Regions from separate parts of the Kitasatospora sp. NPDC004531 genome, predicted to be linked through region 1. Evidence: riboswitches for the same ligand, from Rfam matches in the RefSeq annotation. Region 1 holds a riboswitch; each other region holds the start of a gene.
What was found. Region 1 has a riboswitch for cyclic di-AMP ahead of ACWEMJ_RS05030 (transglycosylase family protein). Riboswitches for the same ligand answer to the same signal wherever they lie in the genome.
Positions count from the first base shown of each region.

Region 2: another riboswitch for cyclic di-AMP. It lies ahead of ACWEMJ_RS01485 (M23 family metallopeptidase); the one in region 1 lies ahead of ACWEMJ_RS05030 (transglycosylase family protein).
Region 3: another riboswitch for cyclic di-AMP. It lies ahead of ACWEMJ_RS29570 (transglycosylase family protein); the one in region 1 lies ahead of ACWEMJ_RS05030 (transglycosylase family protein).
Region 4: another riboswitch for cyclic di-AMP. It lies ahead of ACWEMJ_RS32390 (M23 family metallopeptidase); the one in region 1 lies ahead of ACWEMJ_RS05030 (transglycosylase family protein).

Region 1 covers NZ_JBSGDD010000006.1:115,986-122,894, reverse strand. The annotation lists gene ACWEMJ_RS05040 (MFS transporter) at 1-112, opposite strand, end outside; gene ACWEMJ_RS05035 (MFS transporter) at 210-1,463, opposite strand; cyclic di-AMP (ydaO/yuaA leader) riboswitch at 1,860-2,028, shown strand; gene ACWEMJ_RS05030 (transglycosylase family protein) at 2,032-3,207, shown strand; gene ACWEMJ_RS05025 (CapA family protein) at 3,230-4,159, opposite strand; gene ACWEMJ_RS05020 (AurF N-oxygenase family protein) at 4,518-5,444, opposite strand; gene ACWEMJ_RS05015 (pseudouridine synthase) at 5,571-6,518, opposite strand; gene ACWEMJ_RS05010 (SpoIIE family protein phosphatase) at 6,654-6,909, shown strand, end outside.
Region 2 covers NZ_JBSGDD010000002.1:48,003-54,911, reverse strand. The annotation lists gene ACWEMJ_RS01510 (ATP-dependent Clp protease proteolytic subunit) at 279-941, opposite strand; gene ACWEMJ_RS01505 (ATP-dependent Clp protease proteolytic subunit) at 986-1,603, opposite strand; gene tig (trigger factor) at 1,839-3,221, opposite strand; tRNA gene ACWEMJ_RS01495 (tRNA-Pro) at 3,426-3,499, opposite strand; tRNA gene ACWEMJ_RS01490 (tRNA-Gly) at 3,650-3,720, shown strand; gene ACWEMJ_RS01485 (M23 family metallopeptidase) at 3,892-4,896, opposite strand; cyclic di-AMP (ydaO/yuaA leader) riboswitch at 4,902-5,055, opposite strand; gene ACWEMJ_RS01480 (hypothetical protein) at 5,426-5,620, opposite strand; gene ACWEMJ_RS01475 (PP2C family protein-serine/threonine phosphatase) at 6,030-6,909, opposite strand, start outside.
Region 3 covers NZ_JBSGDD010000105.1:14,887-21,795, forward strand. The annotation lists gene eno (phosphopyruvate hydratase) at 1-919, opposite strand, end outside; gene ACWEMJ_RS29570 (transglycosylase family protein) at 1,149-1,868, opposite strand; cyclic di-AMP (ydaO/yuaA leader) riboswitch at 1,872-2,059, opposite strand; gene ACWEMJ_RS29575 (cytochrome P450 family protein) at 2,311-3,555, opposite strand; gene ACWEMJ_RS29580 (SDR family NAD(P)-dependent oxidoreductase) at 3,708-4,127, shown strand; gene ACWEMJ_RS29585 (MazG family protein) at 4,134-5,132, opposite strand; gene ACWEMJ_RS29590 (JmjC domain-containing protein) at 5,175-6,050, opposite strand; gene ACWEMJ_RS29595 (JmjC domain-containing protein) at 6,084-6,909, opposite strand, start outside.
Region 4 covers NZ_JBSGDD010000145.1:1,624-8,532, forward strand. The annotation lists gene ACWEMJ_RS32370 (hypothetical protein) at 1-12, opposite strand, end outside; gene ACWEMJ_RS32375 (TetR/AcrR family transcriptional regulator) at 44-622, opposite strand; gene ACWEMJ_RS32380 (alpha/beta fold hydrolase) at 622-1,443, opposite strand; gene ACWEMJ_RS32385 (YiaA/YiaB family inner membrane protein) at 1,552-1,842, opposite strand; cyclic di-AMP (ydaO/yuaA leader) riboswitch at 2,062-2,223, shown strand; gene ACWEMJ_RS32390 (M23 family metallopeptidase) at 2,235-3,002, shown strand; gene ACWEMJ_RS32395 (hypothetical protein) at 3,026-3,838, opposite strand; gene ACWEMJ_RS32400 (GNAT family N-acetyltransferase) at 3,889-4,461, shown strand; gene ACWEMJ_RS32405 (sensor domain-containing protein) at 4,580-5,272, shown strand; gene ACWEMJ_RS32410 (class I SAM-dependent methyltransferase) at 5,357-6,061, shown strand; gene ACWEMJ_RS32415 (MerR family transcriptional regulator) at 6,069-6,455, opposite strand; gene ACWEMJ_RS32420 (MFS transporter) at 6,521-6,909, shown strand, end outside.

The DNA.
Region 1 (6,909 bases):
CGAGGTTGGCGCGCAGCCCGAGCCGGATCGGCCGGCCTGCGGGGCCGCCGGGCGCGGTGGCGCCCGGGGCGGCCGCCGAGGGCGGCAGTGGGCGCTGGGCCGGGACGGACATGGGTGGCTCCCAGGTGGTGCGTGGATCGTGGTGCGTGGACCGGTGCGCCGCGGGCGGTGTTCGGGCGGTGGCGCGTCCTCGATCATATTCCACTCTTTCATGGATTAATGGGAGAGGCGTCGGCCGACGGCTGTGCGGGCAGCCTCCGGACGGACGGGAGGGCGAGCAGGAGCAGGGCGGCGGGCACGGCCAGCGCGGTCATCCCGAACAGCGTCCGGTGCACGCCGATCCCGTCCGAGAGCGGGCCGGCGAGTATCAGGCCGAGCGGCATCAGGGCCACCGCGATCAGGTGGTCGTAGGAGCTGACCCGGGACAGCACCTGCTCGGGTATGTGCACCTGGAGCGACGTCTCCCACAGCACGAAGCACAGGGAGACGCCGACTCCCGTGCAGGCCTCCAGCGCGGCGATCACCGCGACCGGGGCGCCGGATCCGATGATCAGCGCCTGGCAGGAGGCGACCGCCATCGCGACGGCCGCCACCGCCATCGGTCGGGCCGGTTTCAGGCGGAAGGCGCAGACGTCCCCGACGATGGATCCGAGACCGAAGGCGGTGACCACCACCGCCCAGGCGCCGGCCCCGCCCCACTCCCGGTCCGCCAGGACCGGGCCGAGCACGAAGACCGAAGGCAGCACCACCACGTGGTAGACCGCCATCGCGAGCATGCCCGACCACACCCAGGACCGCCGGCGGACCTGCTGCCAGCCCACCCGCAGCTCGGCCAGGATCCCCAGCCGCTCCGCCCGCTCCGCGACGGCCGGCCCGCCCACCGCGCCGAGTCTCGCCAGCACAGCGGCGCTGGCCGCGAAGCTCGCCGCGTCCACCAGCAGGGCGCCGCCGGGCCCGGCCAGGGCGACCAGCGCACCGGCCAGCACCGGGCCGACCACCAGCCCCGCCGAGTGGACGAAACCGCGCAGCGCATTGGCCTCGCGCAGCCGTTCACTCGACACCACCAGTGGGAGCAGCCCCGTGGAGGCGGGCAGGAAGAAGGCGTCCGCCACTCCGAAGACCACCATGAGCAGCGCCAGCACGCCGACCCGGGCCGTCCCGGTGAGCAGCAGCACCGCCACGGCCGCCTGGACCGCGCAGCGCACCAGGTCGGAGACCAGCATGATCCACTGTCTGGGTATCCGGTCGGCCCAGACTCCGCCGATCAAGGTGAACACCAGCATCGGCACCAGGCCGGCCCCGGTGACCAGTCCGACATCGGCGGCCGACCCGCCGATCGACAGCACCGCGAACGGCAGCGCCACGAACGAGACCCGGTCGCCCAGGACGGACAACGACTGACCGACGAACAGACGGGCGAACTGGCGTTCCACCCGGAGCACTTCGGGAATCAGCACAGCCACGGGCACCTCCACAGCGGGTCGGGGAAAAGTGATCACCGCGATGGTAGGAACCCGCCGGACGGCCTGTCGCGTGATTTATCCGCAACGCCGAAAATGCCCCGATTGCAATCAACTTGCTTTCACCGCAAGGCAATTGACGTCGCATCGGCCCGCAACGGCCCGAATCCGGGCGCCCGCCTTCCCTGCCTCGCGCTCCCTCAATCCCACCGATCGGCCAGAGTTGAGCAGCCGACCGTCCGACCCGGGCAGTCCGCCTCCGACGCCGTCCGGCCGACGTGACATGGCCGTGATGAGGGCGCGATGCGCTTGTGATTGCTCCGTTCGAGTGAATAGGCTCGGTCCGGCCCGCACCGCCGGGCCCCGCGCGCGGCAACGCCGAACCCTGTCCGCCGTGTTGCGGTTCGACCACCACAACCCATGGGCAGGGACGGGGGAACCAGGTACGTCGCCGCCCCCACGGCTTGGGGTGAAGCCGCCCGCACCGGATCCGACCGGCGCACGGCGGCCGGGCCAGCCTCCCGGTCCGAACCCGACAGCTCACCTCGCAGGCGTGCGGAGAGGATCGGGCATGCTCTTCACGGGTTCCGGGCGTCACCGTCGACAGAGTCAGGCGGAGAAGGCCGCCGAGCGGGCGATCGCCGCAGCGGGCGTCGCCGGCGTCGGCCTCGCCCTTCCCCTGCTCGCCGTGACGGGTGCGCAGGCCGCACCCAGCTCGGTCTGGGACCGGGTCGCCGACTGCGAGAGCGGCGGCAACTGGAGTTCCGACCCGGGCAACGGGCTGTACGGCGGGCTCCAGATCACCGCCCAGCGCTGGATCGACTACGGCGGCACCCAGTACGCCGACCTGCCCAGCGGGGCCACCCGCAGCCAGCAGATCGTGGTCGCCGAACGCATCCTGGCCACCGAGGGCCCGCAGCCGTGGGCCTCGTGCGCCGACACCGCGAACCTGCGCGCGGCGAACGCCCCCGGTGTGGTGGACGACAACGACGCGGCGGACGAGTCGGGTTCGCTGCGCGGCGCGCGCGGTGCCGCGGCCGCCAAGACCGCCGCGGACGGCACGGTCGCCGAGCCGCACGCCGCGCCGGTGTTCTCCGGCCTGCCCGGCTACGACCCGATCTACCACGTGTACTGGTACCAGAAGAACGGCGCCTGGTTCTGGACCAGTCACCAGAGCCTGTACGAGCGCTACGTGCAGCTGACGCATCCGCAGCCGCCCACGAGCACGCCGGCTCCGGGCACCGCCCCGACCGCTCCGTCCTCCCCGACGCCCTCCACCGACCCGAGCACCACCCCGGGCACCACCCCTGGCAGCACCCCGAGCCCGACCACGCCCACCACCCCCGAGAACGGCAGCACGAACGGGAACGGCAACGGCGCCGAGAACGGCAACGGCAACGGCACAGGCACGGGCACGGGCACCGACAACACCCAGGGCCAGAGCGGCGCCGGCGCCAACCCGTCGCCCACCCCGTCCACCGAGCCCAGCGGCACCCCGGGCCAGCCGTCCGCCGGCACCCCGGCCCCGAGCACGCCCACGCCCGGCACCCCGTCCGCCGACGCCCCGGCCCCGGCCGCGTCGTCGTCCCCGCAGCCGTACACCGTCGGCCCGGGCGACTCGCTCGCGAAGATCGCCCGCAGCCACGAAGTGAACGGCGGCTGGAGCGAGCTCTACAAGAGCAACCAGCAGGTGGTGGGCGAGAACCCGGACCTGATCCACCCGGGCCAGGTGCTGAACCTGGGCTGACGGCGACCCGGCCGAGCCGCCGTCACTTCGGGACGGCGGCCAGCCCGGTGCAGCCGCGCAGGCCGTCGCGACGTTGCTGGGCGGCCTTCGCGGCGCTGCCGGTCTGCGGAACGGGCACGCCCCGGCCGTCGATGTGCGCCGGGGTGAACGTTTCGCCGGTCACCCGCCCGTCGGTGGTGATGGTGAGCGTGGTGACGCCGGTTTCGTCGGAGGCGGTGTAGTTCGAGGTGCCGTACCAGAGGAAGTTGCCGAAGCCGTACGCCACGTAGGTGTTCCCGAGCATGCCCGCCCCGAGCATGGTGTGGGCGTGGGTGCCGACCACGGCGGTGGCGCCGGCCGCGGCAAGCTTCTTGGCGAGCGCGCTCTGGGCCGCGGTCGGGCAGGCCACGCCCTCGTCGCCCCAGTGCAGGTAGACCAGTACCACGGGTGCCTGCGCCTTCGCCTCGGTGACGGCGCGCAGCAGCGACCTCTCGTCGAACGCCGAGGCGATGCCGGGCTTGTGGTCGCCCGCGCGCCACTTCTGGTTGGTGAGTTCGTCGACCTGGCTCGCCGCCAGCACGGCGACCTTCGTGCCGCGCACGGTGGCGATGTGCGGCGCGAAGGCCTCGGCCGCGTCCTTGCCGATGCCGACCAGCGGGATCGGGGAGCCGGCCTTGGCGGCGAGGGTGTCGGCGAGGCCGTCGGCGCCGAAGTCGACGGCGTGGTTGTTGGCCTGGGAGAGCACGTCCACCCCGGCGTCCTTGAGCGCGGTCAGCGCCTTCGGGCTGGTGCGGAAGGTGTACGTCTTGGGTTCGGGCTTGCCGCGGCCGGTGATCGCGGTCTCCAGGTTGAGCACGGCGAGGTCGGCGGCGGACAGCGTCCGGGCGATCGGCCCGAGCGCGGTCTCGGCGGCGGGGGCGCTCAGTCGGGAGGCGGTCCGGCCCTCGAAGTGCACGTCACCGGCGAAGGCCACGGTGATGCTGCCCGCCGCGCCTTCCGAGGCCGAGGCGCTCGGAGCCGAACTCCCCGGAGCAGGACCGCTCGGAGCCGGAGCCGCGTCACTCGAAACACCCGCTCCCGCGCTCCCGGAGGGCGGGCCGACAGGTGCTCCGCTCGACTCCGCCCCGCCGCACCCGGCGACGGCGGCGAGCAGCAGGATGGCGGCAGCAACAGTGCCGATCGGCGTGCGACGCATGGTGATCCCCCCGGATCGTTCGGTGCGTCGCACTGTATCCGCACAACTCCCGCCCCGGAAGGCCGTTTCCGCACCGAACGATCACGACCGAACGATCACCCACCGGGCCACCACCGGCCGGCCGCCGGGAGCCCGCTCAGGCGATGACGCCCGCCGCGCGCAGCAGCCACCGGTTGGCGGGGCCGACCAGTCCCGCCCGGCCCAGCACGCCGATCACCTTCTGCGCCATCTCGATCTTGGTGCTGCGCCAGTGCGGGTTGGCCTTGGCGACGGCCTGGCCGACCTTGGGGTCGATGCCGACGGCGGAGTAGACCCGGGGGTGGATCAGCGCGGTGGTGGCGAAGTAGATGACCACGCCGAGGAAGAACTGCTCCCACCGCCGCTGCACGAACCCGAGGCGCTTGCGGACGAGTTCCTCGCGGGCGTAGCTGATGTGCCGGGCCTCTTCGATCACGTGGATCCGGGAGACCTGCCGGGTGAGCGGCTGGAGGGTGTCGTCGTTCATCACTTCGCGCTGGAAGGCGTCCAGGATCTCTTCGACGTACATGGTGCCGCCGAAGGTCTGGCTGTGGGTGGAGATCGCCTTGAACAGCCGTCCGAGGTTGTGGGCGACGAATCCGGTGCCGTACGCGGGAGCGCCCATCTTGGCGATCATCCGGGCGAACATGATCGAGTGCCGGCACTCGTCGGCGATCTCGGTGAGCGCGTACTGGACGTGGTTGCTGGTGGGGTCGCGGTCGAAGGCGTGCCGCAGCAGCATCTGCATGAGGATCTCCTCGAACCAGATGCCGACGCTGGCGATCGAGGCGACCTCGTGCTTGGAGAGTTCGATGCGCTCGTCCTCGGTCATCCGCTCCCACAGGGCGGTGCCGTAGAGGGAGAGGTGCCGGGGCGGGCAGTAGTAGGCGCCGGGGACGGGGTCGGCGTCCCAGTCGACGTCCTTGAGCGGGTCGAAGGAGAGCTTCGCGGAGGAGGCGAGCAGGCGTTCGGCGGTGCGTTCCCGGTCGGGGGCGGTGCGCTCGCGGGCGGGAGCGCCGGGGGTGGCGGCGGGCTGGGGCGGCATGCCGGCTCCTTCGCGGTGGGGTGGAGTCGAGGGATGGAACGGTGCCTGCCGCGAAGGTAGAAGTTATTAGACTCCCCGTCAATACACTGCGCACAAGGAGGTGCTCGTCGCCGCTCCGCGGATCCGTCAGCCGCGCCAGGCGGCCGGGTCGGCCCAGGCCGCCAGCACCCGTCCGCTGACGAAGCGCCGCGGCGTGCCGTCCACCGGGTCGGTGAACTCCAGCGAGCGGGCCAGCAGTTGGAGCGGACGCCGGTAGTCCTCGGGGTCCTGCGCGGGCAGCAGCCGCGGGTAGATGGGGTCGCCGAGGATCGGCAGGCCGAGCCCGTTCATGTGCACCCGCAGCTGGTGGGTGCGGCCGGTGCGCGGGGCGAGCCGGTAGCGGCCGAGTCCGTCGCGGGCGGCCAGCAGCTCGATCCGGCTCTCGGCGTTCGGCTCGCCGGGCACCCGGTAGGCGTCCAGCCGGCCGTGGTCCTTGACCAGCCGGTCGATCACGGTGGTCGGCAGGCTCACCGCGGGGTCGTGCCGGGCTATCGCCTCGTAGGTCTTGACGGCCTCCCGCCGTTCGAACAGTCCCTGGTAGGCGCCCCGGCAGGCCGGGTCGGCGACGAACAGCACCACGCCGGCGGTGAGGCGGTCCAGCCGGTGCGCGGGGCTGAGCCGGGGCAGGCCGAGGTCGCGGCGCAGCCGGGCGAGCGCGGTCTCGGTGGCGTGGCTGCCGCGCGGCGTGGTGGCGAGGAAGTGCGGCTTGTCGGCGACCACGATCCGCTCGTCGCGGTACAGCACCTCGACGGGGAACGGCACCACGGGCTCGGGCGGGCCGGGTTCCCGGTGGAACCAGACGTGGCCTCCGGGCCGGTAGGGCGCGTCCGGGGCGACGGGGCCGTCGGGGGCGGCGAACTCGCCGGCGTCGAGCATCGCCGCGATCCGCCCGGGGCCGGCGGCGGCGCCGTAGCGCTCCTCCAGGTAGGCCCGGACGCTCGGCCAGTGGCCGTCGAGCGGCAGGCGCACGTGGACGGCGTCGATGCCGTCGCGCTGCGGCAGCGGGCTCAGGGGGGCGGGGGGCCTACGCGCCATCGGGCGCCGCCTGCGGGTCGGTCCGACGGGTGTGCATCCGGTCCACGATAGCGGTCGCTCACCCGTCTGGGCGCGGGCGGCCCTCCGTGCGACGATGGCAGGGCGGTACCCGCCCCCGGAACGGCAGGTGGCCAGATGGACACCGACAAGCAGGGCATTCACCGGATCCGCCCCAGTTCTCCGCTCGCGGAGGGCGGTGCGCAGCTGCCGGACGGCCTGCTGGCGATTCCGGTGGCGACGGCGCTGGTGGCGGCGGACGGCCGGATCCTGCACTGGAGTCCGGACGCGGAGACGCTGCTCGGTTTCCCCGCCGCGCAGGCGGTGGGGGCGCGCGCCGCGGACCTGCTGGTGGGGGCGGAGCGGCGTCCCGAGGTGCTGGAGCTGTTCTCCC
Region 2 (6,909 bases), on a different contig from region 1:
GAGGTGCTTCCCCTTCGCCAGGGGCCCCGCGGGGGTCGGGGCCTGGTGCTGTGAGACCGGCTTCGCCGTCGGCGGTCGGTCTGGTATCCGACGGTACTCTGCCGAGCCGTCGTTTCCGCCGACTTCGACCGGTCTGCCCTACGCCCTGGGCGAATTGATACCGAACAGATGCCGTCGCGGGTGCATGACCCGACAGCCATTGTGCCGGGGCCGGGGCCCCGACCGGAACGCCCCGGGGCGGGGCGTACGTCACGTACGCGCCGCCCCGGGGCGAGCGATCACTCCATGTAGGAGTTCTTGCGGGTCGAGATGATCTGGTCGATCAGGCCGTACTCCAGCGACTCCTCGGCGGTGAGGATCTTGTCGCGCTCGATGTCCTCGCGGACCTGCTCGACGCTCTTGTTGGAGTGCTTGGCCAGCATGGTCTCCAGCTGCTCGCGCATCCGGAAGATCTCCTTGGCCTGGATCTCCAGGTCCGACACCTGACCGCGGCCGGTCTCGGTGTACGGCTGGTGGATCAGCACCCGGGCGTTCGGCAGCGCCATCCGCTTGCCGGGGGTGCCGGCGGCCAGGATGACCGCGGCGGCCGAGGCGGCCTGGCCCATGCAGACCGTCTGGATGTCGGGCTTCACGAACTGCATGGTGTCGTAGATCGCCGTCAGCGCGGTGAACGAGCCACCGGGCGAGTTGATGTACAGCGAGATGTCCCGGTCCGGGTCCATCGACTCCAGGCAGATCAGCTGCGCCATGATGTCGTTCGCGGAGACGTCGTCCACCTGCGAGCCGAGGAAGATGATGCGCTCCTCGAACAGCTTGGCGTACGGGTCGTACTCGCGGATGCCCTGCGAGGTGCGCTCGACGAACCGCGGGACGATGTAGCGGCCCTCGGCCCGCATGTCCTCCAGGCGGGCCTTGGCACCGGACAGGCTGGGGATGTTCATGTTCTCTGGTCCTCCGAAGCGTGCGGTCTGGGTTCCGATGCCGGTCAGCCGGCCTGGCCGGCGCCGGTGCCGCCGCCGCCCGGGACGTCCGCGGCGCTGTGCATGATCTCGTCGATCAGGCCGTACGCCTTGGCCTCCTCCGGCGTGAACCAGCGGTCGCGGTCGGAGTCCGCGGTGATCTGCTCGAAGGACTGGCCGCTGTGCTGGGCGATCAGCTCCGACATCCGCTTCTTGGTGCGCAGCAGCTGCTCCGCCTGGATCCGGATGTCAGTGGCGGAGCCGCCGAGGCCCGCGGAGGGCTGGTGCATCAGGATGTTGGCGTTCGGCAGCGAGAAGCGCTTGCCCTTGGCGCCCGCGGTCAGCAGGAACTGGCCCATCGACGCGGCCATGCCCATGGCGATGGTCACCACGTCGTTCTTGATGTACTGCATGGTGTCGTAGATCGCCATGCCGGCCGAGATCGAGCCGCCCGGGGAGTTGATGTAGAGGTAGATGTCCTTCTCGGGGTCCGCCGCGAGCAGCAGGAGCTGGGCGGTGATCTTGTTGGCGATGTCGTCGTCGACCTGCTGGCCGAGGAAGATGATGCGCTCGTTGAGCAGCCGGTTGTAGACCTGGTCGCCCAGGCCGCCGCCCACGTCGCCGCCGGCGGCGTGCGGTGCCATCGGGCCAGGCATCTGCATCTGCGGGAACGTCACTTAGCCACCTGCTCAGTCGATCTGCGTGTGTGTCGCTGTCCACCGACCCTAACGCGCAGGCCCCGCCGCTGAATCCCCCACGCAGAACTGTTCGCTGTGAGCGCAGGGTGAGCAGGCAGAACGAGGACGGGCCCGGGCACCGTGGGGTGCCCGGGCCCGTACCCGGTCCGAAACTCCGCCGGATTCCCGGCGGTTACGAGGCTCAGGCCTCGGTGGTCTCCTCGGCGGCGGCCTCGGTGGCGGCGGCCTCGGTGGCCTCCTCCTCGTCCTCGAAGGACACGACCTCACCGTTGGTGTCGGTGACCTTGGCGGCCTCGACGACCAGGGCCAGCGCCTTGCCGCGGGCGACCTCGCCGACCAGCAGCTGCACCTGGCCGCCCTGGACGACCTGCTGGGCGAACTGGTCCGGGGTCAGGCCGGAGCCGGCGGCGCGACGGATGAGGTGCTCGGTGAGCTCCTCCTGGTTGACGCCCAGCTCCTCGTTCTTGACGATCTGGTCCAGCACGAACTGGGTCTTGATGCCCTTCTTCGCCTGGTCCTCGGTCTCCTTGTCGTAGTCCTCGCGGGACTTGTCCTGGGAGGCGAGGTAGGTGTCGAGGGTCAGGCCCATCGGCTCCAGCTGGTGGTGCTCCAGGTTGTGCTTGCGGGTGCCGATCTCGTCCGCGAGCAGCTTCTCCGGGTACTCCATCTCGACGCGGGTGAGCAGCTCGTCGAGGACCTTCTCCTGGGCCTGGGTGGCCTGGTCGAACTCCTTCATCCGCTCAAGGCGCTTGCGGGAGTCCCCGCGCAGCTCCTCCAGGGTGTCGAACTCGCTCGCCAGCTGCGCGAACTCGTCGTCCAGCTCCGGGAGTTCCTTCTCCTGGACGGTGGTCACGGTGACGGTGACCTCGGAGTCCTTGCCGGCCTGGGTGCCGCCCTTGAGGGTGGTGGTGAAGGTCTTGGACTCACCGGCGGACAGGCCGACGACGGCCTCGTCGATGCCGTCCAGCAGGCGGCCGGAGCCGATCTCGTAGCTCACGCCGGTGGCGGTGCCGTCCTCCGGCACCTCACCGTCGACCTTGGCCTCCAGGTCGATGACCACGACGTCGCCCTCGGCGGCGGCGCGCTCGACGTCCTTCACGGAGCTGAAGCGCTCGCGCAGCTGCTGCAGCGACTTCTCGATGTCCTCGTCGGTGACCTCGACCGGGTCCACCACGACGGCGATCTCGGCGAAGTCCGGGAGGGTGACCTCGGGGCGCACGTCGACCTCGGCGGTGAACTTCAGGTCACCGCCGTCGGCCAGGTTCTCGACACCGGCGATGTCGGTGATGTCCGGCTGGCCCAGAACGTCGATCTGGCCCTCGTCGACGGCCTGCGTGTAGAAGCGCGGAAGCGCGTCGTTGACGGCCTCCTCCAGCACCGCGCCCCGGCCGAAGCGCTGGTCGATGACCCGGTTCGGGATCTTGCCCTTGCGGAAACCCGGGACGGTGACCTGCTGGTTGATCTTCTTGTACGCCGCGTCGAGGCTGGGCTTGAGCTCCTCGAAGGGCACCTCGACGGTGAGTCGAACCCGGGTCGGGTTCAGAGTCTCGACGGCGCTCTTCACGGTTGGGTCTCCTAGGGGGCTTGCGGTCAGGGCGATAGGCGGTTGGGGCTGCATTGCTGTCCGTACTACCGCCAGCGGTCCATCCTACCGGTACCACGAAAGCGACTGTGCCCGGCACCGGGTGCACGTCGGTGGGGATGCCACAACACCCGTGCCCCGCAACGACAACAGGGCCCCGCCCGCCGACGAGACCCTGCCGCACGGTCGGGGTGACCGGATTCGAACCGACGGCCTTCCGCTCCCAAAGCGGACGCGCTACCAACCTGCGCCACACCCCGTGGTGCCGAGCAGAAGAGTACACGTCGGCCCGCCCCCGACCGGGGCGATATCGGCGAGCCGACAACGTGGAAGGAGTGTGCAATCCACCGACTCGACCAGGTACCCTGTTCCAGTCCTCGCCACCGCGACTGCGGTGCGGGTACGCGTATGCGGGTGTAGCTCAATGGTAGAGCCCCAGTCTTCCAAACTGGTCACGCGAGTTCGATTCTCGTCACCCGCTCCGAGCAAGGCCGACGGCCCCGACTGCCCACGCAGTCGGGGCCGTTGCCGTTGGCGGGCGCCTCGCGCGGGCGGGCGGACGGACGGCGAGCAGGCGGGCAGGCGGCGCGGGCAGGCCGAAGGCCCCGGCGGCCGGGGTGGCTGCGCGGGGCCTTCGGGGGTGAGGCGTGGATCAGACGTTGACGCCGTGGGCCGCCAGGTAGGCGATCGGGTCGATGTCGGAGCCGTAGTCCGGGGTGGTGCGGATCTCGAAGTGCAGGTGCGGGCCGGTGACGTTGCCGGTGGCGCCGGACAGGCCGATCTGCTGCCCCGCGGTCACGGACTGGCCGGCCGAGACGGAGATCGAGGACAGGTGGGCGTACTGGGCGTACTTGCCGTCGGCCAGCTTGATGACGACCTGGTTGCCGTAGGCGCCGCCGTTGCCGGCGGAGACCACGGTGCCGGCGGCGATCGCCTTGAGGCCGGTACCGGTGGCGACCGGGAAGTCGATGCCGGTGTGGTAGCCGCTGGACCAGTTGGAGCCGGCCACCTTGTAACCGGTGGTGACCTTGCCCGGCGCGGGGGCGACGTACGCGGCGTTGGCGCTGGTGGTCGCGGCGGCCGGGGCCTGCTGGGTGGCGGCCTTCGGCGCGGCGGCCTTCGGGGCGGCGGCCGGCTTCGCGGCGGCGGTGGCCGTGGTGGTGGCCGGCTTGGCGGCGGGCTTGGCGGCCGGGGCCTGCTGGGTGGCGGCCTTCGGGGCGGCGGCCGGCTTGGCGGCGTCCGAGGAGGCGGACTTGGCGGCCGGGGCCTTGGCCGGGGCGGCCGGGGCCTGCTGGGCGGCGGCCTGGCCGTTGATGGTGAGCTTCTGGCCCGGGAAGATCAGGTCCGGGTTGCCGCCGACCACGGAGCGGTTGTCCTGGTACAGCTTCTCCCAGCCGCCGTCGACGTGCTGCGCGTCGGCGATCCGGGACAGGGTGTCGCCGGAGACGACGCGGTAGTCGTGCGCGGCGGGGGCCCGGTCGGCGACCGGGGTGGCGTCCACCGAGACGGTCGACGGGCGGGCGCCCTGGTCGGCGGCGGTGTGCGCGGAGGCGGCGGTGACCGGGAGGCCGATCGCGGCGCCGGCCACACCGGCGGCGATGGCGATCCGGGCGACGGTGGCCAGGCTCGGCTTGCGGTGCTTGCCCTGAGCGGACATGAAGGCGTTCCTCTCCGACGCCTGCGAGGTGAGCTGTCGGGTTCGGGCGAGAGTTGCCCGGCCGCACGAGTGCGACTTCACCCCGAGCCGTTCCCGGATGTTCCCGGGCCCGGCGACTTACCTGTGGTTCCCCCGCTCCTGCCGTGGCGTGGTTTCTGGTCGGCACCGGACGACGGCAGGACTAGGCGTTCCGTCCGGTGGCCCGCCCGGTCACTGGCCGGGCTGCGGAGGAAGCAAATCCCACGGTCCGCGAGGCTGGCAAACGCCGATTGGCCCCGCTCCCGAGGCCGGGAAGGGGCTGACGGAGCACCAGGTCACGCTGCGCCGACGGGGCGCTGCGGTGTGCGCACGGGATCATGACGGTGCGCGTACGAACCCCGCACGGTGGGCGACTTCGGCCACCGTGCGCGATCGGGCGCGGACCTGGCGTGACGATTCGGGTGACCCTGGTCACCCGCGGGCAGGCCGAAGGGACGGTGCGGGGAGCCTCCCGTCCGTCGTGGCGTGCCGCCCGGGGACCGACGGGGCGTCAACCCGCGATCGAGGCGATGGCCTTGGACACCGAGGTGAGGAACTGCTGGATCGGGTTGGCCATGGTCGACTGGCTGAGCATGAAGCCGAACAGGGCGGCGATGATGGCGTGCCCGGTCTTCAGCTGCTTGTTGCGAATGAAGATCGCGACGATGACGCCGAACAGGACAAGCGCGGAGACGGAGAAGGCCACCGGGACTCACTTCCTCGATTCATGGCGGGGGTTCGGTGGAAGCCGGCGTTGGCTCCCAGGCGGAAACCGGCCCCTGCCCCCCGTGTCCCCACCACTCCATCCGGACTCAGTGTGGTCGCTCGTGCTGAGTGCGTAAAGGACTTGCCCGGTCGCCCGGGGCCCCAACCCGCCTGGTGGGACTGATTTTCGCCGTCCGCGACGATAGCGGACGGGTTCTGACGCGCCGTCGGCGGGCTGCGATCCGACCTGGCCGGCGCGGCAAAGCGGCAGGCCGGAGCACCCGCGTCGGCGGGCCCGGGCGGGGTTGCGGAATTGGCCGAAGATCAACGCCCGGGTTTGACACTCCGTGGGCACTCCGCGCTCACCGCGCCTGCGCATCACGGCAGTTGGGCGGCGGCTCGAAAACGCCTCAGCGCCGCCAGACCAGCAGCACCGCGCGGTCGTCGTTGACGTGCTTGGCCACCGTGTCGATCAGCCGGACCGCGGCGCCGTGCCGGATCGCCGACGGCGCGGTGGCGATCAGCCGGTCGGCCTCCCCCATCAGCCGGTCCATGCCCTCGGCGAGGTCGCGGCCGGGGATCTCCACCATGCCGTCGGTGCACAGCATCAGCACGTCGCCGGGGCCGAGGACGCCGCGCACCCCTTCGAACTTGGCCTCGTCGTAGACGCCCAGCAGCGGCCCCTCGGCCTCCTTGACCTCCCAGTACCCGGCCCCGGCGAGGCGGTGCATGCCGGGCAGGTGCCCGGCGGAGAGCAGTTCGTACTCGCCGGTGTCCAGGTCGACCACCAGGTGGACGGCGGTGGCGAAGCCCTCCTCCCAGTCCTGGCGCAGCAGGTAGCCGTTGGCGGCGGGCAGGAAGTCGTGGGCGGGCAGCGAGCCGAGCAGTCCGCCGAAGGCGCCGGACAGCAGCAGGGCGCGGCTGCCGGCGTCCATGCCCTTGCCGGAGACGTCGGCGAGGACGGCTTCCAGCATCCGGCCGCCGGGGCCGGTGCGGGCGGCGACCATGAAGTCGCCGGAGAAGGACTGGCCGCCGGCCGGGCGCAGCGCGGTGTCGGTGTGCCAGCCGTCGGGCAGCCGGGGGACGCGGCCCTGCACCCGGATCCGTTCGCGCAGGTCGAACAGCATGGTGGAGCCGCCGCGCCAGGGCACCCCGATCCGGCGGCGGAACTGGGCGACCAGCAGTCCGGCGATGCCGACCGCGCCGACCACCAGCGCGGAGCCCGGGGTCACGCCGTGCGCGTAGGCCTCGGGCCGGGCGCTGGCGACGCGTTCGCCGGTGTGCACCAGG
Region 3 (6,909 bases), on a different contig from region 1:
GCTGGACCTTGTCGCCGAGCTTGTCGGTGATGGCCTTCCAGCCGTCCCAGTCGGACTCGTCCAGCGGGTCCTCGATGGAGACCAGCGGGTAGGCGGCGACCAGCTCGGCGTAGTACTCGACCAGCTCGGCGGCCGACAGCGGCTTGCCCTCGAACTGGTAGGCGCCGTCCTTGTAGAACTCGGAGGCGGCGACGTCCAGGGCGAGCGCGACGTCCTTGCCCGGGGTGTAGCCGGCCTTCTTGATGGCCTCGGTGATGAGGTCCAGGGCCTCGCGGTTGGAGTCCAGGTTCGGGGCGAAGCCGCCCTCGTCGCCCAGGCCGGTGGACAGCCCGCGCTCCTTCAGCACGCCCTTGAGGGTGTGGTAGACCTCGACGCCCCAGCGGACGGCCTCGGAGAAGGACTCCGCGCCGATCGGGGCGATCATGAACTCCTGGATGTCGACGTTGGAGTCCGCGTGCGAGCCGCCGTTGAGGATGTTCATCATCGGGACGGGCAGCACGTGGGCGTTCGGGCCGCCCAGGTAGCGGAACAGCGGCAGGTCGCTGGCCTCGGAGGCGGCGTGCGCGACGGCCAGCGAGACGCCGAGGATGGCGTTGGCGCCGAGCGAGGACTTGTCCGGGGTGGCGTCCAGGTCGAGCATGGCCTGGTCGATCAGGCGCTGCTCGGTGGCGTCGTAGCCGACCAGCTCCGGGCCGATCTGCTCGATGACGGCCAGCACGGCCTTCTCGACGCCCTTGCCGAAGTAGCGGTTCTTGTCGCCGTCGCGGAGCTCCAGCGCCTCGAAGGCGCCGGTGGAGGCGCCCGAGGGGACAGCCGCACGACCGGTGCTGCCGTCGTCGAGACCGACCTCGACCTCGACCGTGGGGTTGCCGCGGGAGTCGAGGATCTCACGGGCTACGACGACATCAATGGACGGCACGAGGCATCTCCTAGCGGAAGCGGATGTGTGGTCGTTACGCCCAGAGCCTAGCCGCAGACATCCCCGCGGCCACGCCCGGCCGGGCTCCGTCTCACCGTGTGGCCCGGCTACTCACTGGTAGTTCACCTGTTTGCCCGCCGCCGGATCGCTCCGGACGGCGCGAACTGTGCTGCGCGCGCCCGGAGCGGACGGATCATCGGTCGGGCCGGCGCCGGACCGGCCGCGGGGGTCAGAGCGAGAGCACCTGGCCGGGGACGATCAGGTCGGGGTTGCCGCCGATCACGTTGCGGTTCGCCTGGAACAGCTTCTCCCAGCCGCCGGACAGGTGCTGCCGGTCGGCGATCTGGGACAGCGTGTCGCCCTGCCGCACCGTGTAGGTGCCGCCGAGGGCCTGCGAGGTGGTGGCCGGCTTCGGCGACTTGTAGCTCTGCTGCGGCTGCTGCGCCTTGGGAGCCTGCTGCTGCGCCTTCGGCTGGGCCTTCGGCGTCTTGGTGGCCTTGGTCGACTGCTGCTGCGGCGCGGTGGAGCGCTGCTCCGAGCGGGAGGCGGTGTCCTGGGAGCCGCTGCCGCCGCCCTTGGTCAGGCCGGCCTTGACCGAGCAGACCGGCCAGGCGCCGGGGCCCTGGGAGGCGAGCACCTTCTCGGCCACCGAGATCTGCTGGGCGCGGCTGGCCTGGTCGGCGCGGGAGGCGTACTGGGCGCCGCCGTAGGCACGCCAGGTGGAGGAGGAGAACTGCAGGCCGCCGTAGTACCCGTTGCCGGTGTTGATGGACCAGTTGCCGCCGCTCTCGCACTGGGCGACCTTGTCCCAGGTGGAGGCGGGCGCGGCCGCCGCGCCGGTGGCGGACAGCAGCGGCAGGGCCAGGCCCACGGAGGCCACGCCGGCTGCGGCGACGGCCTTCTCGGCCTTGGTGCTACGACGATGGCGGCCGGAACCGGTGAACAGCATGGGACTTCCTCTCCGCACGCCTGCGAGGTGAGCTGTCGGGTTCGGACCGGGAGGCTGGCCCGGCCGCCGGGGAGTCGGGACGCGACTGCTGCGTCCGCTCCCGGGCGGCTTCACCCCGAGCCGTCAAAACTGCGACGGCGTTCACACCTTGGGTCCCCCGCTCCTGTCCGAATTCCTGGTCGGTGTCCCGAGGACGCGGCGGACAGGACTCGGCGTGCCGCGATCGGGGCCCACAGCTGCGGGCAAATCGGAGAGTAAGCAGACCTGATGAGCAATCACAAGCTCATATATCCACCATCACGCCGAAATTACGGACCTTCACTTCTCGTGCACAAACCGTCCACGTATGTCCGTATTGCCCGGGGCGGGGGCGCACCGCGCGCCCCTGGCAGGGGAGTTGGCGGTCACGGACCGGAGCTGGGCGGCGGCGGTCGAAACCGGGTCAGCGGGGCGTGAAGGAGACCGGGAGTTCGCGCAGCCCGCGCATGATCAGGCCGCCGCGCCAACGGAGTTCGGCCGGGTCGGCGGCGAGCTGGAGATCCGGCAGCCGTGTCAGCAGTGTGCCGATCGCGCGCTGCCCTTCGAGCCGGGCCAGCGGCGCGCCGATGCAGTAGTGGATGCCGTGTCCGAAACCCAGGTGCGGATTGTCCGCGCGGGCCAGGTCGAGGGTGTTCTCCGCCGCGAACCGGGCCGGGTCGCGGTCGGCGGCGGCCAGCACCACCAGCACCGGGTCGCCCACCGGGATGTCCACCCCGCCGATGCTCAACGGCCGGGTGGCGAACCGCCAGGTGGCCAGCTCCACCGGGCCGTCGTAGCGCAGCAGTTCCTCGATGCCGGTCTCCAGCAGGCCGGACTCGCCGCGCTCCAACGAGCCCTGGAGCAGGGCGCGTTGGCCGGGGTTGCGGAAGAGGGCGAACAGTCCGTTTCCGACCAGGTTGATGGTGGTCTCGAAGCCGGCGAAGAGCAGGATGAAGGCCATCGCCGCGGCCTCGTTCTCGCTGAGGTGCTCGCCGTGGTCACTGGCCCGGATCAGGCCGGAGATCAAGTCGTCGCCCAGGTCGGCCCGTTTGCGGTGGATCAGGTCGGCCAGGTAGGCGCGGATCTGCTTGACGGCCCGGCCCACTCCCCCGCGCTTGCCGCCGGTGTGGCGGATCATCATGCCCGCCCAGTCGCGGAGTTCGTCCTGGTCCTCGGCGGGGACGCCCAGCAGGTCGCAGATCGCGTAGATCGGCAGCGGGAAGGCGAACTCGTGGATCAGGTCGGCCTCGCCGCGCCCCGCGAAGGAGTCGATCAGGCGGTCGGTGAGCTGCTGCACCCGCGGCTCGAACTCGGCGACCCGGCGCGGGGTGAAGGCCTTCGACACCAGGCGGCGCAGCCGGGTGTGGTCCGGCGGGTCGATGTTCAGCAGGTGCGTCATCAGGTCGGCCTGGCGCTCGCCCGGGATGCCCACCCGGCCGGTGCGGTGGGCCTGTTCGCTGTGGTGCGCGGGGTTCTTGGAGAGCCGGGAGTCGGCGAGCGCCTGCCGGGCGTCCGCGTACCGGGTGACCAGCCAGGCCTCCACCCCGCTGGGCAGCGTGGTGCGGTGCACCGGGGAGTGCTCGCGCAGCCAGGCGTACGCGGGGTACGGGTCGGCGGCGAAGTCCCAGGTGAAGAGTTGCGGGTGGGCGTCGTGGGGCTGATCTGGCATGTCTTGACCGTATCTGGAACCGCCGTCGCGTGAATCCGGTCACCTGGCGGGTAATCCCTGTTGCGGAGCGTCGGGGCGAGCCTACGATCCTCCAGAACCACGGTGGGCGGCGTGCGGACCGCCCTCGGTTCCGCTCGGAAGGGGAGCAGGCCATGCGAGTAGCCGGTGCAGTGGTGGTCATCGCGGTGCTCGACGGGGGCGAGGGGGCCGATCTGGCCCGCCGGCTCTCCGCCGCCGGGGCGGCGGGCCTGCTGATCGCCGATCTCCGGCCCGGGGTCGCCGAGGACCTGGCCGCCGAACTCGACCGTCCGGGCTGCCCGGTGGTCGGGGTCTCGGGGGACGTGCACCACCCGGCGGACATCGCCGCGCTGGTGGACACCGCCGTCAAGCACCTCGGCCCGATCGACCTGTTCGCCGTCGCGGGCCCGGACGGCGAGCGGATCGTGCAGCTCGCCGATCTGCCCCGGCACCTGGACCCGCTGGCCGAGCTGCTGGCGCTGATCGGCGAGGCGATCGGCGAGGTCGTCCCGGCGCAGCGCCGCCCGGTGTCGGACGTGCCGCTGGCCGGCTGACGGCGGTCAGTCCGTCTCGGGCAGGCCCTCCGCGGCGCGGACCGCGCGGCGGTAGCGGCGGGCCGCCGCGCGCAGCGCCGCGTCCACGTCCACGCCCCGGTCGTGGGCGCGCTGGGCGATCGCCAGCAGCAGCTCGCCGGCCGAGTCGGCGGTGAGTTCGGCGGGCAGTTCGTACGGGGCGTCGGGGACGGCGGTGAACCCCGCGCGGCGGACCCGGGAGACCAGCTTGGCCGCGTAGGCGAGCGCGGGCAGACCGGCCGGGACGCCGTCCAGGACGGAGTCGCGCTGCTTCTCGGCGGCCTTCAGCTGCTCCCAGTTGGCCTCGGTCTCGGCGGAGTCGCGGACGTCCACGTCGCCGAAGACGTGCGGGTGGCGGTACATCAGCTTCTCGACGATGTCGCCGGCCACGTCGTCGATGGAGAACGGGTCCTCGGGGTGCTCCTCGGCGATCCGGGAGTGGAAGAACACCTGGAGCAGCACGTCGCCGAGTTCCTCGCGCAGGGTCGGGCGGTCGTCCTCCTCGATCGCCTCGACGAGTTCGAAGGCCTCCTCGACCAGGTACTTCACCAGGCTCCGGTGGGTCTGCTCGGCGTCCCAGGGGCAGCCGCCGGGCGAGCGGAGGCGGTCCATCACGGTGACCAGGTCGAGCAGGCGGGCGCCGGGCAGGTCGTAGGAGCCGGGCAGCAGCTCGATCTCCGGGTGCTCGCCGGCCTCCTCCACCGCGATCCGGGCCAGCGCGTCGGTCAGCCCGGGGTCGCCGTCCGGGCTCTCCAGCCACACGGCGGGGGCCTCGGCGAGCAGCAGGCGGGCCAGCGCCGGGGCGGAGCCGCGCTCGACCGTGCGGGGCCGGACGCCGGCGGCGCGCAGAGCGGGCAGCTGCGGGTGGTCGGCGTCGCCGACCAGCACGGCGGGGGCCGAGCGCAGGGCCTCCCAGGCGGGCCAGCTGAGCAGGCCGGGGGCGACGCGGTGGGTGGTGGTGAGCAGGATCAGCTTCGGAGTGTCCACGCCACCGAACCTACAACGGCCGACGGGCGCTTCTCCCGGCCCTCAGGCCGCGGGCTGCAGCATCAGCTGGCGGGTGACGGCCAGCAGGTCGGCGGGGGTGAGCTCGGCGAGCAGCGACCCGGCGTGCTCGATCAGCGCGGCGGCGGCGCCGGTGAGCGCGGCGTCGTCGAGGGGGCGGCCGGGGAGCGCGAGGCTGTCGATCAGCAGGGTCTGCGCGACGGTGTACAGGTTGGCGCTGGCGGCCTCCCGGACGGTCAGCGACAGGTGGGTGGAGGGTGCGCCGTCCTCGGCGCGGGCGCGGTGGGCGAAGCCGCGCGGCACGTACAGCACCTCGCCGGGCCGCAGCACGGTCTCCAGCAGCACCTCGCCGGGGTCGCCGTCCTCCCGGTCGGGGGCCCAGTTGCCGTCGGCGGGGCCGCCGTGCACCCACCAGCGCTTGGCGCCGGAGATCTGCAGCACCAGCACGTCCGCGTCGTCGCGGTGCACGGGGCGGCCCTGGGTGCCGGGCGGGGTGTGGAACCAGAACGCCTCGACCTGCCGGCCGAGCTCGGCGGCCAGGCCGCGGGCCAGGGTGCGGACGCCTTCGTGCCACTGGTCGACGTAGCGCAGCAGCAGCGTCGCCCGCTCGTCGCGGATCAGCGCCCGCACGGCGGCGCCGTCGGCGTAGCCGCCGACGACCTCGCCGAGCACCACCCGGGGCGGGCAGAACCGCTCGGCGGGCAGGTGGGCGTCGCGCTGCACCAGGCCCAGGTAGGGGACCTTCAGCAGGCCGTGGTCGAGCAGCCGGTCGAGTTCGGCGGCGGGCAGCACGTCCACCGGCGGGCGCTCGGGGCGCAGCACGGCGGGGGTGGTGCGCCACAGCCGGGTGCGGAACTGCTCCTCGTCCGCGACGAAGCGGCTCAGCCAGGTCTCGGTCATGGTCGGGTCTCCTCGGGGCTCGGGCGGGCGGGCTCAGGCGGTGGGGCGGCTGCTGTGGGCGGCGTGGCGGGCGGCGGAGACCAGTTCGGCGGGGTCGGCGGCGGTGATCCGGCCGCGCAGGTGGTCCAGCAGCCGGGCGGCGGCGGCGAGCAGTTCGTCCTCGTCGCGGGGGCGGGCGGGCAGTTCGAGGCCGTCGGCGAGCAGGGCGCGCAGCTGGTTGCGCAGGTGGACGGCGCAGGCCTCGCGCAGCGCGATGGTGAGGTGCAGCGAGGGGCCGTCCTCGGTGGCGCGGGCGGTGTGGGCGTAGCCGTTGGGGACGTACAGCACCTCGCCGGCGCGGACCACGGTGTCCAGCAGGACCGGGCCGGGGTTGTCCTCGCGGACCGGCTGCCAGTTCGGGTCGGTGGGGCCGGCGTAGACCTGCCAGTGCTTGTCGCCGCTGAGCTGGAGGACCAGGATGTCGCCCTCGTCGCGGTGGACGGGGCCGTGCCGGCCGGGCTGCGAGTAGAAGAGGAACGCCTCGGCGAGCCGGCCGAGGCTCTCGGACAGGCCGGTGGTGAGGGCGCGCACGCCGGGGTGCCAGTGGTTGAGGTAGCGCAGTTGCAGGGTGGCGTTGCGGTCGCGGATCAGCGCCCGCACCCGCTCGGGGTCGAGGCAGCCCTCCAGGGTGTGGCCGGCGATCACCCGCGGCGGGCAGTACTCGGCCTCCGGCACGGTGCCATCGAGGGTGAACAGGCCGCCGTACGGGTTGCGCAGCGTGCCCTCGTCGATGATGTCGAACAGCGCCTGCACGGTGAGCACTTCGGTGGGCGGGTCGGCGGGGCGGAGCACCACGGGGCCCTGGCGCCAGTGCTCGCGC
Region 4 (6,909 bases), on a different contig from region 1:
GCGCTTCTTCATACCGGGTAGAACGCGCCAGGCCCCCCTGAGGTCACGCCCCGCGTCCACCCGGCCAGTTGCCGAGCCCGTCGACCAGCACCGCGGTCAGCCGCTCCAGTGTCACGTCCTGGCCCTCGGCGAGCTGGAACGCCCCCGCCGTGGTCAACGAGGCGTACCCGTGGGCGACGGCGCGCAGCGAGCGCGCGGCGTGCACCGCCTCGGAGCCCGCCAGGCCGTACCCGCGCAGCACCGCGAACAGCACGTTCACCAGCCGCTCGCCGGCCGCCGCCAGGTCGGGGTCCGGGACGGGCGCCTGCGGCAGCGCGGCGTACCGCCGGGGGAACCGGGCGGCGTACCCGGCGTACGCGCCGAGCAGCGCGGCGACCGCCTCGTCGCGGGAGTGGCCGAGGACGGCGGCGGCCAGCCGGTCGGTGAGCTCGTCGAGGATCCGGACGGCGACCAGCCGGCGCAGCTCGGGCAGGCCCCCGGCGACGTGCTTGTACAGCGACGGGGTGGCGACCTTGGCGCGGGCGGCGACGGCGGCCAGGGTGAGCGCCTCGGCGCCCTGGGCGTCGATCAGTTCGAGGGCGTGGTCCACCACGGCGGTGGGGGAGAGTCCGGCGCGGGCCATCAGCGGGCGACCTCGTTCAGGAAGGGGAGCAGGGCGTCGGCGACCGCCTGCGGGTGGCTGGCCATCGGGTAGTGGCCGGCGTTCTCGATCATCACCTTACGGCCGCGCAGCGCGGCGGCCTGCCGGTCGGCGATCAGCTCGGGCTTCGGGAAGTCGGGGTCCTTGGCGCCCATCAGCACCAGCGCGGGGGCGTCCACGGCCGCGCACCAGCCGACGGGCGCGGAGTCGCCCGCCAGGTAGCCGCGCAGGGCGGCCCTGCGGCCGGGCTCGCGCAGCATCGCGGCCAGGCCGGCCCGGTAGGCGTCGAAGTCGGCGGGCCGCTCGGTCGGGTAGTAGAACTTCTGCAGCGCGCCCCACAGACCGGGGAAGGCCGTCAGCAGCGGGCCGACCAGCCCGAACAGCGCCTTCTGGAAGCCGTTCAGCGGCAGGTTCTCGACGAAGGCGTCGATCAGCACCACGCCGCCGGTGCGGGCGGGGGCGAGCGCGGCGGCCCGGACCACGGTGGCGCCGGTGTAGGAGTTGCCGACCAGCACGGCGCCGTGCAGGTCGAGGTGGTCGAGCAGGGCGGCCAGGTCGTCGGCGATCGCGGCGGGCGAGTGGTCGGTGAAGCCGGTGGAGGACTCGCCGAGGCCGCGCAGGTCCATGGTGACCACCCGGTGCCCGGCGGCGGTCAGCAGCGGGGCGAGGTGCCGGTAGACGGCGCGCTTGTCGAGCATGCCCGGCAGCAGGACCACCGGGACGCCGGCGCCGGGGGTGTCGTCGTACGCGATCCGGCCGCCGGGGACGTCGAGGTACCGGGTGGTGCCGAGGGTGCTGTTCACGGGGGGCCTCCTGGACGGGCGGTGCGGTGCGCCGGGCCCCGGAGGCCGAGCGACTGCCGATAGCCACAAAGCTATGGCTAATAGCCTTAGCCGTCAACCCCGGAACGGTCAGACTCCGCCCACCTTGAACGGGTCGTGCTCGGCGAGCAGCTTCTCCAGGCGCGCCTGGTCCACCCGGGTGGTGATCGCGCCCTCCTCCTGGCGGTCCCGGACCACCTTGGCCAGCGTGAACGCGGAGGTGATCACGTACAGCACCCCGACGGCGAGGAAGGCCCGCATCCAGGCGCTCACCGGCAGGTAGGCGATCCCGAGCACGAGGGCCGCGGTGGCCAGCCCGAAGGAGGCGACGGACTGCAGGAAGTAGGCGGAGGTGGTGCGGTGCGGCACGGTTGCGGTCATGGCACCAGGCTCCCGCCGGCCCGGCGGCCGGTCGTGAGTACGGATACCTACGCGCGCGGTCGCGATCCGTCATTCTCGAACTGGTGAATCGTCACAAATCGCCCATAGGGCGTCAGGAAAACTTCGTCGTCTCGTGGTAGGCGCTTGGAATCATGGGGTCCATAGGATTAACGTTTGATAACGCAGCGCGGTCGGCAACGCCGTAACCATGCGGCACCGTGCGCCACGCCTAATCCACTTGGGCTCACCCTCCGGGGCGTCCCAGGAGCCGGGGAACCACGTTCCACCGGGGTGAATCGGAACGGCCCCAGGGCCCGACCGTAGGAGACCTTCCACCTCCGAACCCGTCAGCTAACCCGGTCGGCGGCAGGGAAGGAAAGGAGCACGCCCCCGTGGCGTCGACCTACACCGAGAGCACCGGCACCCAGCTCCTCGACCACCCGGTCGAGGCGGAAGGCGCCCGACACCGGCTGCCGCGCCAGTCCCGCGCCGGCGCGCCCCTGCTGGGCGTCACCGCGATGACCGCCGCGCTCGGCGCCACCGCCCTCGCCGCCGCCCCCGCGCAGGCCGCCGCCCCGGCGCCCGTCACCGCCGCCGACGAAGCCTCCGACGGGCTGCTCGCCGGCGACCCCGGCCTCGCCCTCGCCGCCCGCATCCAGCAGCAGGCCGACGGCCAGCGCACCGCCGCCGACGAGAACGCCCGGATCGCCGCCGCCCAGGAGGCCGAGGCCAAGCGGGCCGCCCAGCAGGCCGAGGCCGAACGCGCCGCGCACCGGCTGCCGGTGGCCGGCTACCAGCTGAGCGCGCAGTTCGCGCAGTCCGGCTCGCACTGGGCGCACCTGCACACCGGCCTCGACTTCGCCGCCCGCACCGGCACCCCCGTCACCGCGATCGCCGGCGGCACCGTCACCTCGGCGGGCTGGTCCGGCCCCTACGGCTACCGGGTCATCCAGACCCTGCCCGACGGCACCGAACTCTGGTACTGCCACCTCTCCCGGATCGCCACCGCCTCCGGCCCGGTCGCCCCCGGCGCCCTGCTCGGCGCGGTCGGCGCCACCGGCAACGTCACCGGCCCGCACCTGCACCTGGAGGTCCGCCCCGGCGGCGGCGCCCCGGTCGACCCGCAGCCCTGGCTCCGGCAGCTCGGCCTCCAGCCGTAACGGCCCCGCCGGCGCCCGGGGACTCAGTACACCTCGGGCGCCAGCTCCGGGAACTCCTCCAGCAGCAGCCGGGCCAGCCCCGGCACCGTCCACTCGCCGCACAGGTCGATCGCGGCCTGCGCCACCGCCTCCTCGAACTCCTCGAACTCCCCCGCCAGTTCGGCCGGCATCGGCAGTCCGAGCGCGTTCAGCTCGGCCAGATTGCGGTAGCTGCGCCGCATCAGGCCCTGCTCCAGCAGCCGGCGCGCACCGTCCGAGGACACCCCGACCAGCAGCGCCCGCTCCGGGCCCCAGCCGCCGTCCGGCTCCACCCCCGGCACCCGCTCGTACGCGGCGAAGCGCTCCTCGACGTCCAGCGCCCGAAAGCCCTCCAACCAGCCGCGCACCTGCTCCAGGTCGTCCGTCGGCACCCCGTCCGCGCGCAGCAGCAGGGCGTACAGCCGGGGCCAGGTCAGCAGGTCGGAGCGGAGCAGCAGCGACTCCACCAGCACCTGGCCCTGCCAGTCGGTCTCCGCGTGGAGCTTCTCCCACCGCTTGGCGTTCAGCCGCCGCGCCGCCCGCTGGTGGTCGATCAGCAGCCGCACCGCCGCCGGGTACGCCCACGCGTCGCCGTCCGGCTGGACGTACAGGTGCAGCTGCTCGTACAGCAGGTGCTCCAGCACCGGCGAGGTCAACTCCGGGAACCCGTCGTGCAGTCGGGCCCCGCCCAGCTCCAACAGCGTCAGGACGGTCCGCACCGCCGGCTCGGGTACCGCCGCCAATCCCTGCTCGGCCGCCCAGTCCAGCAGGTCGGCGGCACGGGTACGGGGAAGCAGGTGCAGGTCGTCGTCGTCCACCCCGGTACGGTAGCCGGTCCGCGCCGGCCCCACCGGTAGGGTCGGTCGGCATGGAAACCGTCCGGCTGACCGGCCCCCGGCTCACCCTGCGGGAGTACCGCCACACCCCGGAGGAGGTCGCCGCCCTGCACGCCGTCCACGGCGACCCCCGGGCGGTCCGCCATCTCCCGTTCGAGGCCGCCGACTTCGAGGAGTGCGCCGACCAGATCGAGCTCTACCTCGACGAGGCCGAACGCGAACCCCGGCAGCACTACCGGCTGGCCGTCGACGACCCCGCCGGCGAGCCGATCGGCCAGGGCGCCCTCACCCGCGAGGGCGAGCACGCCGCCCAACTCGGCTGCGTGCTGCGCCCCGACGCCTGGGGCCGCGGCTACGCGGGGGAGCTCACCGCGCTGCTGTGCACGCTGGGCTTCGACACCCTCGGCCTGCACCGGCTGTACGCCCGCACCGACCCCGGCAACCCCGCCGCCGCCCGGGTGCTGGCCAGGGCCGGCTTCCGGTACGAGGGCCGGATCCGCGCCGAGTCGCACTGGGGCGGCGCCTGGCACGACGCCCTCCAGTACTCGCTGCTCGCCCCCGAGTGGCCCGCCCTGCGCCCGGCCACCCCGGGGTGCGGGGGTTAACCCCACCCCGAAGTCGGCAGCAGGCCTCATACCGGCACACCCGCCCCGTGCGGCACCTTTGAAGGGTGCCCGGCGCCGCCGACCGGCGGCGCCGCCCCGACCACCCGAAGGACCGCGGATGTCCACCGCTGCGTACCGCGCCGCCACCGGCGACCACCCCACCCGGCCCGGGTTCTGGCGCGCCCCGTTCTCCCGGGCCGGCTTCCGCGAGCTCGGCTTCGCGCTCAGCGGCCTGCCGGTCGCCGTCCTCGGCTTCACCACCGTCGTCGCGCTGTTCAGCACCGGGCTCGGCCTGTTCGTCACCACGCTCGGCATGCCCGTGCTCGCCCTGCTCACCGTCGCCGGCCGCGGCTTCGGCGCCGCCGAGCGCCTCCGGCTCCGCAGCCTGCTCGGCCTCGACCTGCCCGAGCCGCGCGAGGTGGCGGTCCGCCGGGAGGGCGCCTGGGGCGCGATCACCGCCCGGCTCGCCGACCCGGTCGGCTGGAAGGGCGCGCTGTACCAGTTCGTCATGTTCCCCTGGGCGATCCTCAGCTTCGTGCTCTCCACCGTCTTCTTCACCGTCGGCTGGGCGCTCCTGCTCTTCCCCGCCTACCAGTGGGTGTTCGGCCGCTACACCGACTGGGACGGCTACCGGGTCGCCGACTGGACGGACTCGCACGGCGTCCAGCACGTCTACGAGCTCCAGTCCCCGTTCCAGATCGGCGCCGTCAGCCTGATCGGCCTGCTGTTCGTCCTGCTCACCCCGCAGCTGGTCCGCGCCCTCAACAGCGCCAACCGCCTCGCCGCCCACGCCCTGCTGGCCGGCCGCTGAACATGCGACACCCCCGGGCCCGTGGTCGGATGACCACGGGCCCGGGCCGCACCCCGGGCCCGTCGAACGCCCGGAGGACCGCCGATGAGCCCGGTCTTGAACCGCCCAGCGCCCGTCCTGATCACCTCACGGCCGCTCGACGAGTACTGCGCCTACCTCGGCCTCACCCGCGCCGACCTGAGCCGGCTGCCCGGCCCGCTGCTGGACTGCCCCGGCGGGGCCGCCGCGCTCGCCGCCGAGGCCCGCGCGCTCGGCTGCCGGGTGGTCGCCGCCGACCCCGGCTACGCGCTCGGCCCCCGCCGCCTCGCCGAACTCGCCGCCGCCGGCCGCGACACCATGGCCACCGCGATCCGCCGCGACCCCGCCCACCACCTTCCCCGCACCGCCCACGGCCGGCGCCGGCCCGACAAGTACCTGCGCAGCTGGGACCGCGCCCGCCGGCTGTTCGCCGCCGACGCCGCCGCCCACCCCGGCCACTACCTGGCCGCCGCGCTGCCCCGACTCCCGTTCGCCGACGGCGCCTTCGCCCTCACCCTCAGCTCCTACCTGCTGTTCGCCTACCCGGCGCTCTTCACCCCCGCCGACCAGTTCCGGGCGCTGCGCGAACTCGCCCGGGTCACCGCCCCCGACGGCGAGGTGCGGATCTTCCCGCTGTACGACCACACCGGCCGCCTCTGCCCGCACCTCGCCGAACTCCGCGCCGCCCTCCGCCACCACCGGATCGCCAGCCGGGTCCTCACCACCACCCCGCCGCACCGCATCCTGCTGCTCACCGCCCCGGGCGGATGACGCGCGCTCAGCAGCTCTCGGCCGGCGCCGGCGCGTCCCGCAACGAGTGCACCGCCCGCAGGTACGCGCCCACCGCGTCCCGGCTGCGGGACAGGCACTCCACCCGCTCGGACAGCTTCCGGTGCTCGTGCTCCAGCGCCGCCAGCGTCTCCTCGGTCGCGCCCCGGACGTGGTACTGCCCGCTGGTCAGGCAGGGCAGCACCTCCCGGATGGTGCGGGTGGACAGGCCCGAATCCAACAGCGAACGGATCTGCCGGACCCGCTCCACCAGCGCCTCGTCGTACTCCCGGTAGCCGTTCGCCGAACGCCCCGGCTTCAACAGGCCCTGCTCCTCGTAGTAGCGCAGCAGCCGGGGCGAGGCCCCCGCCCGGTCCGCCAGCTCACCGATCCGCACGCGCGTCTCCCGTCCGCCGGAAGGACTTGACCTTCACACCGATGTGAGGGTTCGAGGATAGCGGCATGACCGCGACCCACACCGAACCCCGCACCGCCGCAGCCCCCTCGGACCGGCGCCGGGGCCTGCACTGGTCCCCGCTGCTGGCCCTGGCCACCGCCGCCTTCCTGGGCATCGTCACCGAGGCCCTGCCCGCCGGCGTGCTGCCCGAAATGGCCCACGACCTGCGGGTCGGCGAATCCGCGATGGGCCAGTCGCTCACCGGCTACGCCCTCGCCACCGGACTCTCCGCCGTCCCGCTCGTCCGGGCCACCGCCCACTGGTCCCGCAAGCGCCTGGTGCTCGCCGCCGTCGCCGTCCTGCTGGTCGCCAACGTCGTCACCGCACTCTCCCCGTCCTACCCGCTCACCATGGCCGCCCGGATCGCCGCCGGCGTCGCCGTCGCCGCCATCTG